One region of the Paenibacillus sp. BR1-192 genome, then DNA from elsewhere that is predicted to be linked to it. Evidence: a T-box and tRNA genes for the amino acid it is inferred to sense, from the RefSeq annotation. Region 1 holds a T-box; the other holds one or more tRNA genes.
What was found. A T-box is a leader RNA that pairs with one kind of tRNA and senses whether it is charged. The one in region 1 lies ahead of tyrS (tyrosine--tRNA ligase), so its partner is inferred to be a tRNA-Tyr.
Positions count from the first base shown of each region.

Region 2: it has a tRNA-Tyr gene. The T-box ahead of tyrS (tyrosine--tRNA ligase) is inferred to sense a tRNA for this amino acid. The anticodon was not compared.

Region 1 is NZ_CP120718.1:5,420,978-5,428,054, reverse strand. Features, by position in the region: gene P0X86_RS24455 (ArsR/SmtB family transcription factor) at 1-398, shown strand, start outside; gene tetA(58) (tetracycline efflux ABC transporter Tet(58) subunit A) at 628-1,659, shown strand; gene tetB(58) (tetracycline efflux ABC transporter Tet(58) subunit B) at 1,656-2,471, shown strand; T-box leader at 2,589-2,821, shown strand; gene tyrS (tyrosine--tRNA ligase) at 2,912-4,171, shown strand; gene P0X86_RS24435 (NAD(P)H-dependent flavin oxidoreductase) at 4,430-5,530, shown strand; gene P0X86_RS24430 (hypothetical protein) at 5,617-6,687, opposite strand; gene P0X86_RS24425 (AraC family transcriptional regulator) at 6,849-7,077, opposite strand, start outside.
Region 2 is NZ_CP120718.1:6,165,160-6,172,236, forward strand. Features, by position in the region: gene P0X86_RS28295 (sensor histidine kinase) at 1-113, opposite strand, end outside; gene liaF (cell wall-active antibiotics response protein LiaF) at 156-800, opposite strand; gene P0X86_RS28305 (PspA/IM30 family protein) at 970-1,656, opposite strand; gene P0X86_RS28310 (PspC domain-containing protein) at 1,658-2,146, opposite strand; gene P0X86_RS28315 (PspA/IM30 family protein) at 2,149-2,826, opposite strand; gene P0X86_RS28320 (hypothetical protein) at 2,901-3,200, opposite strand; tRNA gene P0X86_RS28325 (tRNA-Leu) at 3,555-3,634, opposite strand; tRNA gene P0X86_RS28330 (tRNA-Arg) at 3,643-3,719, opposite strand; tRNA gene P0X86_RS28335 (tRNA-Cys) at 3,732-3,805, opposite strand; tRNA gene P0X86_RS28340 (tRNA-Gly) at 3,817-3,891, opposite strand; tRNA gene P0X86_RS28345 (tRNA-Gln) at 3,906-3,980, opposite strand; tRNA gene P0X86_RS28350 (tRNA-His) at 3,997-4,072, opposite strand; tRNA gene P0X86_RS28355 (tRNA-Trp) at 4,099-4,172, opposite strand; tRNA gene P0X86_RS28360 (tRNA-Tyr) at 4,179-4,263, opposite strand; tRNA gene P0X86_RS28365 (tRNA-Thr) at 4,268-4,343, opposite strand; tRNA gene P0X86_RS28370 (tRNA-Phe) at 4,366-4,441, opposite strand; tRNA gene P0X86_RS28375 (tRNA-Asp) at 4,522-4,598, opposite strand; tRNA gene P0X86_RS28380 (tRNA-Met) at 4,629-4,705, opposite strand; tRNA gene P0X86_RS28385 (tRNA-Val) at 4,740-4,815, opposite strand; tRNA gene P0X86_RS28390 (tRNA-Glu) at 4,879-4,953, opposite strand; tRNA gene P0X86_RS28395 (tRNA-Ser) at 4,970-5,061, opposite strand; tRNA gene P0X86_RS28400 (tRNA-Asn) at 5,067-5,142, opposite strand; rRNA gene P0X86_RS28405 (23S ribosomal RNA) at 5,301-7,077, opposite strand, start outside.

The DNA.
Region 1 (7,077 bases):
CAGAGGCCCCCAATTATGATCATAACTGGCCTTCGAATATTTCGGTGTGGGTCAATGGCGTGGAGATCGGCATGTGGACAAGCCCCGGCGATTTCGGGGATCGCCGCGGCAAGCTGAACCCGAACTGGTGGTACGATTGGGCAACGCAATACGGGTTTCTGAAAATATGGCGCGTGGATGATGAGAAAACGACGCTGGATATGGAGAAGATATCGAGCGTTACTTTGGATCAGCTGAATATTGCTGCAAGCCCCAAACTGCGGCTGCGCATCGGCATCAAGCCCGATGCCGTGAATCAGGGAGGGCTGAATCTGTTCGGCCGCCAGTTTGGCGATCACGAACAGAATATCATCATGCAGGTGAAATATACGATGGATCAGGATGAGGAAGAGCTTTAACGGGGATTTTCGCTTTCTGATAAGACATACCGTGGTGGCAGTGCAGTGATTTTTTCTGCGCTGTCACTTTTTTTGTTTAGGGACGGCAGGGGCGTTGTGTACTGCCGATCCCCGACTCTGATGGTAGGAGGTTTATTTTTCGAGCCTATTCTTCTCCCGGTTTACATTCCGTTTAAGTAGGGGTGTTACGATCCAAACATCATCTGTTAAGCGAATAGGAGGAGTCATAATGGAGCATGCAAACAGAAGGAACATGGAATACAGCCCTGGCGACTTGGCTGTCGAGGCTTACGGGCTGGTCAAAACGTTTGGCGATAACCGCGCCGTGGACGGCGTGGATTTGAACGTGCGCGCCGGTACGATTTATGGCGTGTTGGGACCGAACGGCGCAGGCAAGACGACGACCATCCGAATGCTGGCCACCTTGCTAAAGCCGGATGCGGGTTCGGCCCGAATCTTCGGGCACGATGTGCTGACGGAATCGCAGATTGTCCGTCAGTTGATCGGGGTCACCGGCCAGTACGCCTCGGTGGATGAATCGCTCAGCGCTACGGAGAATCTGATCATTTTCTCCCGCTTGTTGGGGCTGGGACGCACGGAGGCACGGCAAAAGGCGGGTGAGCTGCTTGAGGAATTCGGGTTGTCGGAAGCCGCCAAACGGCCGCTCAAACATTTCTCCGGCGGCATGCGGAGAAGGTTGGATCTGGCGGCAAGCCTCATTGCCCAGCCGCCGCTCATCTTCCTGGATGAACCGACGACGGGGCTGGATCCAAGGACGCGTTCCCAGATGTGGGATACGATCCGCCGATTGGTAAAGACCGGCTCAACGGTGCTGCTGACCACGCAGTATCTGGAGGAGGCGGACCAACTGGCAGACCGGATCGCCGTTATTGATTACGGGCGGGTCGTGGCCGAGGGGACGGCGGATGAACTGAAGATGTCGGTAGGGACTTCCTCGCTGCACTTGACCGTCCAGGATGCAGTGGATATGGGCCGCGCCCGCCACACCGTGGAACAGGTGCTAGGCGTTCATGCCAACATATCGCCGGAAGCCGGAAAGATAACGGCGCCGATGGCTAATGCGGGTCTTGTTACAGACCTGTTGATCGAGCTGCGCACGGCAGGCATCGGCTTGTCCGAGATGAGCGTGCAGAAGCCGACCCTGGATGAGGTGTTCCTGACGATCACCGGCCACGGCGTGAAGGAAGACGATGCCCCATCGTCTAATGAATCCAACGATAGAGAGGTGACAAGAGTATGAGCAGCACGATCATGAAATCGGGGACGGAACGCCGGCTTAAAAACCGCACGAGTTTCGGTCAGACGGTACGCAACTCGTTCACGATGGCCTACCGGGGTCTGCTGAAGCTCCGGCGCACGCCCGAGCAGCTGTTTGACGTTACGTTCCAGCCCATTATTTTCACGCTGATGTTCACCTATATTTTTGGCGGCGCCATCTCCGGCGACGTGGCCAGTTATTTGCCTGTCATCATTCCCGACATCCTCGTTCAAACCGTGATTACGACCTCCGTCGTCACGGGCGTTCAGCTGCGCGAGGATATGGATAAAGGCGTATTCGACCGATTCAAGTCGCTGCCGATTGCGCGAATTGCTCCGCTTGCAGGCGCCCTGCTGGCAGATACCGTTCGTTATACCATTGCAACGGTGCTTACCTTTTCGATGGGATACGTCATGGGTTACCGCCCGGGCGGGGGCCTGGGTTACGTTGCTCTTGCCGCGCTGATCGTCATTGTATGCTCATGGGCCATCAGCTGGATATTCGCGTTCTTCGGCGTGATTGCAAGATCCGCCTCCGGCGTGCAGGGGATATCGATGATCGTGCTGTTTCCGCTCACGTTTCTCTCCAACGCCTTCGTGCCGGTAGATACGATGCCGGGCTGGCTGCAGTGGTTCGTGAACATCAACCCGATATCGCATCTGGTGACGGCTGTCCGGGATCTGACGAACTCCGGAACCGTGGGCTGGGATCTGACGATATCCTTGGTCGGCGCCGCGATCATCGTGGCGATCTTTGCTCCGATCACGGTTCGTGCATATATGCGCCGCACCTAATATTCTGGGGACACCTCCGGCGGTATTCACCCATGCTGCCGGGGTAAGCGGGACGTCCGTCCAAAACGGAGTTGACATCGATTTATTAATTCACTATACTGTCTGTAATCTTATAAGCGACATACGTTGAAAGAGCCCAGTAGCAGCTTGGTCCCTGTTCTAGAAAGCCGGGGGGCGATGGAACCCGGTACATACCAACGCAGCGAATTACACTCTGGAGTATCTCGGGTAATGCCGAGCGGAAACGGCGAACGATACCTCGTCTAATGAGCGGCATGAATGGCGCGCGGCAAGCGCTGCAGACCATTCGTGCAATCTGGGTGGTAACACGGTTAATAATCGTCCCTATGTCTGTAACAGACAAGGGGCGATTTTTTGTTTTTCAACGGATGGGCGCTTCGTTATAAGGAAAAATCATGTATTGAAGGAGTGTTAACGCTGTGAATATTATCGACGAACTGGAATGGCGCGATGCGATCAACCAACAGACGGATGCCGAAGGCCTCCGGGAGCTTACGAATGAAAAGTCGATTTCGCTGTACTGCGGCGTGGATCCTACGGGCGACAGCATGCATATCGGTCACCTGATTCCCTTCATCATGCTCAAACGCTTCCAGCTTGCCGGCCATCGTCCGGTCATTCTGATCGGGGGCGCGACCGGCACCATCGGGGATCCAAGCGGACGTCAAACCGAGCGCTCCCTCCAGACGCTGGAGCAGGTTCAAGCTAACGTGGACGCGCTCACCGGACAAATGAAAAAGCTCTTCGTGACGGAGGGCGACAATCAAATCCGCATGGTCAACAACTACGACTGGACGCATAAGATCAACATTATCGAATTCCTGCGCGATTACGGGAAGAACTTCAGCATTAACTCGATGCTGGCGAAGGACGTGGTTGCGAGCCGGCTTGACAGCGGGATTTCGTTTACGGAATTCTCATACCAAATCCTACAGTCGGTCGATTACCTGCATCTGTACCAGCATGAGGACGTGCAGCTGCAAATCGGCGGATCGGACCAATGGGGCAACATTACAAGCGGACTGGATTTGATCCGGAAGAAGGAAGGACCCGAAGCCAAAGCCTTCGGCCTGACCATACCGCTCATGCTGAAGGCCGACGGCACGAAGTTCGGCAAAACGGCCGGCGGCGCGATCTGGCTTGACCCGAACAAAACGACGCCGTTCGAGTTCTACCAGTTCTGGGCGAACACCGACGACCGCGACGTCGTCAAATACTTGAAATACTTCACCTTCCTGACCAAGGAGCAAATTGACGAGCTGGCCGAAAAGGTGCAGAGCGAGCCGCATAAACGCGAAGCGCAAAAAACGCTGGCCGAGGAAATGACGAGATTCGTGCACGGCGAGGAGATGCTGGAGCAGGCCAAGCGCATCACGGCGGCTCTGTTCAGCGGCGATATTAAATCGCTCACGGCCGATGAGATCGAGCAGGGCTTCAAGGAGATGCCGACGTTCGAAGCAACGCCGGAAACGAAGAATATCGTGGACTGGCTCGTGGATCTGGGCATCGAGCCTTCCAAGCGGCAAGCGCGCGAGGATATCACCAAAGGCGCGATCTCGATGAACGGCGAACGCGTCAGCGATTTGGGCCACGAGGTGACAGCCGACCAGGCGATTGGCGGCCGGTTTATCATCATTCGCAAGGGCAAGAAAAACTACAGTTTGGTGAAAATTTCCTAGAAGGGTAACCATCAGGGAAATAGGTCTCCCCGGACGAACGCACCCGCAAAAGCCGCTAAACACTTTTCATGTGCTTAGCGGCTTTCTTATGATTCAGGTTAGCCAGAATCTTCTGGTTGGCCTTTATAAAAAAACATTTACTATATGCGGTCCGGTCTGTCTTCGAGAGGGTACGTCGATCGTCGTTTTTCTTTTATTTGAAAGTTTCTCTCCTTTAATAGGATAATATCTGTAGCGTTAAAGGAGGTAGATGATATCATGAACATTCAACTGCAGACCGAGCTGTGCGAACGGTTTGGCATCCGCTATCCGCTTATATTGGCTGGAATGGCCGGGGGGCCGACAACCGTTGAGCTGGTCGCCGCCGTATCCAACGCAGGCGGGCTCGGTACGCTGGGTGCGGCTTACATGGAGCCGGCCGCCATTCGCCATAGCATCCAGGAAATCCGCAAGCGGACGGATCAACCTTTTGCCGTCAACCTTTTTGCGTCCCGGGCCTCGGATCGCCAGGAGCGAATCGAAGATGTTCAACAGGAGTTAAACCGGATGCGCGGCGACCTTGGCATTTCCCATGCGGGGTCGGAACACGTAACAACGCCCGATTGGTTTGAGCAGCAATTCGCGGTTTTGCTCGAAGAGAAGGTGCCCGTTATCAGCACGGCATTCGGTATTCCGGATGAGCCCTTTATGCGGCAAGCGAAAGAAGCTAAACTGCTTGTGGTTGCGATGGCAACCACGGTGCGCGAAGCTATCCTGGCCGAGCAAGCAGGCTGCGACGCCGTCGTTGCCCAAGGCAGCGAAGCAGGGGGGCATCGGGGCACGTTTGATATTTCGGAGCACCCGATGGGGGCCCAAATCGGAACGTTTGCTTTGGTGCCGCAGATCGTGGACCGGGTCAAGATTCCCGTCATTGCCGCCGGGGGCGTCATGGATGGACGCGGACTGGTGGCCTCGCTTGTTCTTGGCGCCCAAGCCGTTCAGATGGGGACGCGCTTTCTGACGGCGGCCGAATCGGGTGCGCATGAGGTTTACCAGCAAGCGCTGCTTCGCAGCACGGAAGAGAGCACGGTCATTACCAAAGCGTTCTCGGGGCGGCCGGCGAGAGGCATCCGCAATGCCTTCATTAAGCAATGGGATGCAAGCGGCGTAGAGCCGCTGCCTTTTCCTACGCAGAATACGGTAACCCGCGACATACGAAATGCCGCCAATCGCCAAAGCAATCCGGAATATATGTCCTTATGGGCAGGGCAAGGCACAAGAGGGCTCACTTCGGGCCAATCCGCAGCAGATATCGTAGCCGAGACGATCCAAGAAGCGCTGTTGATTTGTCCATATTGCAACTCCGACGATGAGAGCTGAGAGAGGTTATGCGTCTAAACTTAGGAAATTCATTTATGCAGCAGGCCGCCTAAGGAAGAACCTTTGGGTGGCCAGCCAGCCTTTTATCAGAAATCGTAAGTATCTCCGCCTTCGCCGCTCCACGTCATCTCCACAAAGGAGGACGGATTGGTTGATGTCGCCGTTTGGGAGCCGGAAGCGTAAAGTCCTCCAGCAACGCCGGTCATCGTATAGTCGGTATATAATTTGTTCGATGCATAGTTCGTATAGATCATCGCTCCGGCGATATTCGAAACGGTTACGTTCTTAAGCTCCAGATTGCTGCCATAGGGCACTCCGTCCGAGGCCGTGGTCTTGCTTGTTCGGAACGCCTGGCCCGTGGCTGCATTGTTTTTGACCGTGGTATTGATGATCTGCACGTTATTGGCCCGCATGAATATTCCGTTGTTGCCCACGGTCGATTCCGGCACCGTATTCTGAAAGTCAATCGTGCTGCCGATCACTTTGATATGGTGGGTTCCTTCCTTAAAATCAAAGCCGTCGTTTTTGGTCTGGATCGCACTGCAGTTCAGGAACGTGATATAACCGCTTCGATCCGGATTCGGCAGCGTGGTCCAGTTCTGATCGGCATCCCCCACATAGAAGCCCTCGCCGAATTTCCCGCCTTGCCCCGCGCTTTGGGCGGAGCTGTTCGAGATGAGCCAGTACTGGCTGTTTTTTCGAATCTTGAACGCTTCAGCCGTCGTGTTTTTGACCGTCACATTCGTAACGTAGCCATGCGAGGCTTCAATGAGAAGGCCTTTGTTCGATTTGGCATTGGAGTTAATCGTCACGTTCTCCAGCTTGTAATAGCTGTTCTTGATATGGACGGCGGCATTTCCCGCCGAGGCCGTGAATTGAAACGTAGCTCCGCCGCCCGTGCCGCGAATCGTGATGTAATTGCCTGACGATCCATTCCTGGAGGTCGCTATGGTTCCGTCCGACACCGAGTAGGTCCCGGATACTTCGATAATGTCGCCGGGATTCGCGCCGGCCAAATAACTCCTCAGCGCGGCGACGTCGCCGGCCGGTACCGTTTTGGTAGCCGCTTTTACCGTATGACCAGGGTATAAGGCGAATACAAGCATGAAACACATCAGGGTTACCACGCCAAACTTGAAGAATAGCTTGATCATCATAACAAAACCTCCTCGCTAATTTCGACACTCGGGCCATGCATCCGCAAACGCTGCCTTACGTTGTTCCCGCGCAACACCCATCACCTCGCTATTGGATCGGACTCTTGTTAAAGCGCTTTAATTATAGTTCAATCCAAATACCACATTGCTGCTCGAAAATATCACGATTTCATTTGCAATCGATATTGAAGAGGCGTCATGCCGTACTTTCTTTTGAACAAAGCGATAAAATACGAGGGGTAGTTGAATCCGGTCTTTTTGCTGATTTCCTCTATTGTCAGGGACGGCAGGCCGAGAAGGGTTCTTGCTTCCTCCAAACGCTTGTTGTTCGTATATTCGATGATCGTCATGCCGATCTGGTCTTTGAACAGCTTGGACAAATAGCTTGGG
Region 2 (7,077 bases), 740 kb from region 1:
AGATAACCATATGTATATAATAAATAAAGGACAACGAGCATGACAACCAATCCCAGAAGGGTCCCCTCACGCATACTTCGGGTAATGATATTTGCTTTCTTTTCCGTTTCCACGGGGCAACCCTCCTGAATGGTTTACACAAAACAATACGTTTATTATGTCATTCTTATATTCAAATCTCCGCCTAAATAAGAAACGATAAATTTCACTTTATATTCGCTGGTGTCATAATTGGGCGATTGATATTTCACTCGGTTCAATATGCCGGTTTCCTTCCGGTCGTCCATATGAATCGATCCAAACAAGATGAATGCTTCGATCTCCACCCCGTAATAGTCCGGGATCATCAGATCGATATCACCGAGCATTCCGTGGAACATGAGCACCGTTTGGCGTTCTTCGGGAAGCGCCAGGGACAGATCCACATCCGCTTCCCCGAGCACATGCCACACGCTCAAGCTGCGCATCACCCAGGGTGCACGGTCCCAGTCAAAGTTGGACATAAAATTCTGCTTCTGAATATATCTGGTCGTGGTATGGGCCCGTTTGGACTTGCCGTAGAAAATCCCCAGCGATATCAAACTGACGCCAATAATCAACATAAGATGCTCGAGCAGCAGCAGCACGGCTCCGACGCCGAGCAGAATGTACCCCTTCTTCACATGGCCTTGCCTGATCTGAAGGACGCCCGCGAAGATGAGCAACAGGGCGACAATGGTGAAGAAACCAAACCATCGGCCGAAAAGCATAATAAAACCCAAGCTGATTAAACCTACTGCTATCCAGCGGTTTCTGTCCATGTCGCACCTCCTTGATGACCAAGATATAAGCTCGGAAAAGCCATATCAGTGAGATGCTCCCCACTGTATGGCTTTGCCTGTACTATACGACAATCTCATTCGTATAGCATATCATATGAACACGGTATTCGAATACGCTTTGTTCTTATTTTGCTGACTTGCTAAGGAATTACTCGGATTTCGAGGATTTCCCCATTTTGTTTTTCAACGCTTGCAGCTGCTCATCCACCTTCAGTTGCTTCTCAGCATCCACTGGGCTTGTGTATGCTGCGTTGTTAGGGCGGTATGGTGCGCGAAGCACATCAGCTTCTGCTTCCATTTGCATGATTTTTTCTTCCATGCGGTGGAAGCCCATCGAAGCACTGCCGCTTTCAATGGTATGCAGGCTGCTCACTTGAGACATTTGCTTCTTCGCTTTCGCCATTTGAGCGCGAGCTACAAGCTCATTGCGCTTGTTGCGCATTTTGTAGAACTCGTCTTTCATTTCATGCAGCTGAGCAACAAGCTCTTTCGCTTGAGCCTCGGATTGCAGGTGCAGTTCCACGTACTCGGTTTCTTTTTGATCGAAATAGATTTTTTCTTCAAGCAGCTTGCGAGCCACTTCTTCTTGACCGTTTTTCAGAGCCAATTCCGCTTGAGCTTCACGTTGTGCCGCCATCTTCACAGCCTCATCGACGCGTTGCTTCATGCGACGCTCATTTGCCATTTGCTTCGCAACCGTTACCTCTGCTTCATGAATTTCTGCCTCCATGTCGCGCAGGTACTGGTTCAGCATTACGATCGGATCCTCCACTTTATCCAGCAGCTCGTTCACCGATGCTTTCGTCATATCCTTAATTCTTTTAAATACTCCCATGTTATTTATCTCCCTTCTCATAGTTCGAAAGTTTTTTCTTCAATTCTTCGATTTCTTTTTGCATGGCTTTTCTTTCAATATCCTTCATCATCGCATCCAGATCGGAATCGGTGGACGCGTTCGTTCTTGTGCCGTTGGGACGGTCATATTTGGGACCAAAGCTTCCATGCTCATTAGGGTTAGGATAGCCTTGATGACGTCCATAAGCATCATTGTAGCTGTTGTAGCCTGGCCCCGGGCCCGGATGGTCGTTGTAACGGTATCCGCCGCCATGTCTTCCTTGAGGTCCGTACGGATCGTGATAATACGGCTCTTTAGGAACGACGAGGGTTGCAATCAGATAGATCAACAGCGTTGTACCGCCTGTGAAAAAGATACTGACTACAAATATGATTCTAAGTAGGGTAGATTCGACTCCGAAATGATCGGATATACCGCCGATCAACCCTGTGAACATCTTGTCTCGGGTGGAACGGTACAATCTTGTCATGGTTACTCCTTTCCGCTGTTATTCAGCTTTTGCTTCAAGCGGGCAAGTTCCTTTTCCAATACCGTGGAGACGGATTCTCCAGCCTGATCCATGTATTCCTGCCCCATGCGGCGTAAATCGCGAAGGCTTCTGGCTTCCAGTTCCCAGTCGCTGATACGGTCCTCGAGGCGATTGAACATCTTCGGTACATCATGCCCCCCGCCATAGGACCCCGTACGTTCATTCATTTTTTGCTGAAGACGAAGGGTTTCCACTCGGGCAACATAATACTGGCGTTTGCTGTAGACCGTCTGATATTCCATCCGCAGCTCACCGAGCTGCTCCTCGATTTCTTTCAACGACTCCAGGCTTGAGGATAACAGGCCTTGATACTGTTCAATCTTTTCCTCATAAATCAACTTCTCCTGCAATGCCAGCTTGGCAAGATGCTCTTCGCCGGCCTTCAAGGCAAGCAGTGCCTGCTCTTCGCGTTTAAATCGCATGGTTTCCGCTTGATCCACCTGCTGTTTCAGCTGTCTGGAATGTACTTGGCATTGCTGCTGCAGCTTCTCGGCCTCAGCAATATCCTGTCTGGTTGAATGTAGGAACTGGTCGATCAATCGAACCGGATCCTGGCTCTGCTCGAGCTTTTCATTCAATGTTGCTACGGTTATGTCTCTTATCCGCCGGAAAACACTCATATCGGCTTAGCCCTCCTCATCTATCATGATCTGATCTGTTGTTTATGCAGGTTATATAATGTAGTGGTTCCTTATCAATAACGGGGTCTTCCATTCTTCAATCGGGACACTCCGTAGATGATTAAGATGACACCAAGGATCGGACCGATCAGCCAAGACAGTTTACCCATCAACCAGATGATCCCGATACCGAGAATGATCCATCCCATCAAGGTATTGCCTCTTCGAATTCCGTAATATCCCAAAGCAACCATCAGTATCGGAATTAGAAGACTGAACAACCATCCAAGCAGAGGACCGAATACTCCCAGAAGAACCAAGATCCCTAAACCAATCAACAGGATACTCATTCCATTGCCTTTTGAATTCCTCATTTATACACCGCCTTTCTGTTGTTTGATCGTTGTTTCATTTGTTCAACCTTATGACTCTATTCTAGGTAATTTCGAGTTTGACTAAAACGGCCTGTGGACGGTTTTTGGACCTAGACCTAAGGCGGGGCTTCCTATAGACCTACGTCCAACCTCTGGACTGGTCTGCAGGTTTTGCGTTATATCCGAGAACGAACACCCTCCTGTTACCGTTTCACTTATTGAAGGAACGTCGATCTACAGGAGAACGATTCTCAGCAGCTGCGATTGGGAGTGGACTTATCGTGTGGATGCTTCGATGGAGAGACAACAAAAAAAGGAATGCAGACGTTGATCGTCTACATTCCTTTTGATTGATGCCGGTGAAGGGACTCGAACCCCCACGGTTTCCCTCACGATTTTGAGTCGCGCGCGTCTGCCAATTCCGCCACACCGGCTTACACAATGGCGTGCCCTAAGAGATTCGAACTCCTGACCTTTTGATTCGTAGTCAAACGCTCTATCCAGCTGAGCTAAGGGCACATATGGTTGTTATGGAGGCGCCACCCAGATTCGAACTGGGGATAAAGCTTTTGCAGAGCTGTGCCTTACCACTTGGCTATGGCGCCAGAAATAAAAATGGAGCGGACGACGGGAATCGAACCCGCGACCCTCGCCTTGGCAAGGCGATGCTCTACCGCTGAGCCACGTCCGCAAACATAAAATCAATGGCTGGGGATATAGGATTCGAACCTATGCATGACGGAGTCAAAGTCCGTTGCCTTACCGCTTGGCTAATCCCCAATATGATTTTGTAATATGGGGCGATCGAGGGGAATTGAACCCCCGAGTGCCGGAGCCACAATCCGGTGCGTTAACCACTTCGCCACGACCGCCATATTGTACTATAAATTGATTCGATTGGCAGGGGCAGCAGGAATTGAACCCACACTAACGGTTTTGGAGACCGCTGTTCTACCTTTAAACTATGCCCCTAAAAACTGGTGGAGGATGATGGATTCGAACCACCGAACTCGAAGAGAGCAGATTTACAGTCTGCCGTGTTTAGCCACTTCACTAATCCTCCAGAATGGTGCCGGCGAGAGGACTTGAACCCCCAACCTACTGATTACAAGTCAGTTGCTCTACCAATTGAGCTACACCGGCGTATAAAATTATAAAAGGTACATGGTGGCTCGGGACGGAATCGAACCGCCGACACGAGGATTTTCAGTCCTCTGCTCTACCGACTGAGCTACCGAGCCATAGAGCTCATTTCGGACTTTGACGAATCCCATATCGGATACGCATCTCATCCCAAAGTCATCTATGAAACTTGTAAAAATGGCGGAACTGACGGGATTCGAACCCGCGATCTCCTGCGTGACAGGCAGGCATGTTAGGCCTCTACACCACAGTTCCACGAGGCACTATCGCTATTGCGATATAAATTGGTTGCGGGGGCAGGATTTGAACCTACGACCTTCGGGTTATGAGCCCGACGAGCTACCGAACTGCTCCACCCCGCGTCATTAAAAGGGTTGCTGCAATGGTGAAAAATCATGGTGGAGGCTGAGGGGATCGAACCCCCGACCCTCTGCTTGTAAGGCAGATGCTCTCCCAGCTGAGCTAAGCCTCCGTAACAAAGCGACTTTTATCATAACAAAATCTGATATAAGAAGCAAGTGTTTTTTTAATAAAGTGGTGACCCGTAGGGGATTCGAACCCCTGTTACCTCCGTGAAAGGGAGGTGTCTTAACCCCTTGACCAACGGGCCTTGCTTAAAATAATAGTGGCGGAGAGAGAGGGATTCGAACCCTCGAGACGCTTTTGGCGCCTACACGATTTCCAATCGTGCTCCTTCGGCCAACTCGGACACCTCTCCATAAATGGCTCCCCGAACAGGACTCGAACCTGTGACAACTCGATTAACAGTCGAGTGCTCTACCAACTGAGCTATCAGGGAACAATATTCAATTCAAGTGATTGATCACCTGAAAACTAGATACGAAACGATATTTGCAGCACATTAGAATCCGTAGCATTCACCCGATGTGGTATCGGGGTCCCCGAAAAGTATTCGGCATCTGCTTCAAAGCTTTGCTTCACTTTTTGGGGTGTTTTTTGGATAAGCCCTCGACCGATTAGTATTGGTCAGCTCCATGCATTGCTGCACTTCCACCTCCAACCTATCTACCTCGTCGTCTTCAAGGGGTCTTACATACTGGGAAATCTCATCTTGAGGGGGGCTTCACGCTTAGATGCTTTCAGCGCTTATCCCGTCCGTACGTAGCTACCCAGCCATGCTCCTGGCGGAACAACTGGTGCACCAGCGGTACGTCCATCCCGGTCCTCTCGTACTAAGGACAGCTCCTCTCAAATTTCCTACGCCCACGACAGATAGGGACCGAACTGTCTCACGACGTTCTGAACCCAGCTCGCGTACCGCTTTAATGGGCGAACAGCCCAACCCTTGGGACCTACTTCAGCCCCAGGATGCGATGAGCCGACATCGAGGTGCCAAACCTCCCCGTCGATGTGGACTCTTGGGGGAGATAAGCCTGTTATCCCCAGGGTAGCTTTTATCCGTTGAGCGATGGCCCTTCCATGCGGTACCACCGGATCACTAAGCCCGACTTTCGTCCCTGCTCGACTTGTAGGTCTCGCAGTCAAGCTCCCTTATGCCTTTGCACTCTTCGAATGATTTCCAACCATTCTGAGGGAACCTTGGGGCGCCTCCGTTACTCTTTAGGAGGCGACCGCCCCAGTCAAACTGCCCGCCTGACACTGTCCCCGTACCGGATCACGGTACCAGGTTAGAACCTAGATACGATCAGGGTGGTATCCCAACGTCGCCTCCACACAAGCTGGCGCTCATGCTTCTAAGGCTCCCACCTATCCTGTACAGATCGTACCCAAATCCAATATCAAGCTGCAGTAAAGCTCCATGGGGTCTTTCCGTCTTGTCGCGGGTAACCTGCATCTTCACAGGTATTAAAATTTCACCGGATCTCTCGTTGAGACAGCGCCCAAGTCGTTACGCCATTCGTGCGGGTCAGAATTTACCTGACAAGGAATTTCGCTACCTTAGGACCGTTATAGTTACGGCCGCCGTTTACTGGGGCTTCGGTTCACAGCTTCGGGTTTAACCCCTAACCGCTCCCCTTAACCTTCCAGCACCGGGCAGGCGTCAGCCCGTATACTTCGCCTTACGGCTTCGCACAGACCTGTGTTTTTGCTAAACAGTCGCTTGGGCCTTTTCACTGCGGCCCCCTCGGGCTATTCACCCTACCGAGGCACCCCTTCTCCCGAAGTTACGGGGTCATTTTGCCGAGTTCCTTAACGAGAGTTCTTCCGCGCGCCTTAGAATTCTCTTCTCGCCTACCTGTGTCGGTTTGCGGTACGGGCACCTTCACCTGACTAGAGGCTTTTCTTGGCAGTGTGAGATCATGACCTTCGCTACTGTAATTTTCACTCCCCATCACAGCCCAGCCTTATCGATGTGCGGATTTGCCTACACATCAGCCTCACTGCTTGGACGGACATCCATCAGTCCGCGTCACTACCCTCCTGCGTCACCCCATCGTTCATAACGGTTTACGGTGGTACAGGAATTTCAACCTGTTGTCCTTCGATTACGCCTTTCGGCCTCACCTTAGGTCCCGACTTACCCTGAGCGGACGAGCCTTCCTCAGGAAACCTTGGGCTTTCGGCGGATCAGATTCTCACTGATCTTTTCGTTACTCATACCGGCATTCTCACTTGTATGCTGTCCAGCGCTCCTTACGGTACACCTTCAACCTACATACAACGCTCCCCTACCCCTGAATCGACTTCACTCCGCCTTCGAAGTGTGTTTATCCCCTGAGAACATTTGGTCATTCTTGATTTCATCTCAAGC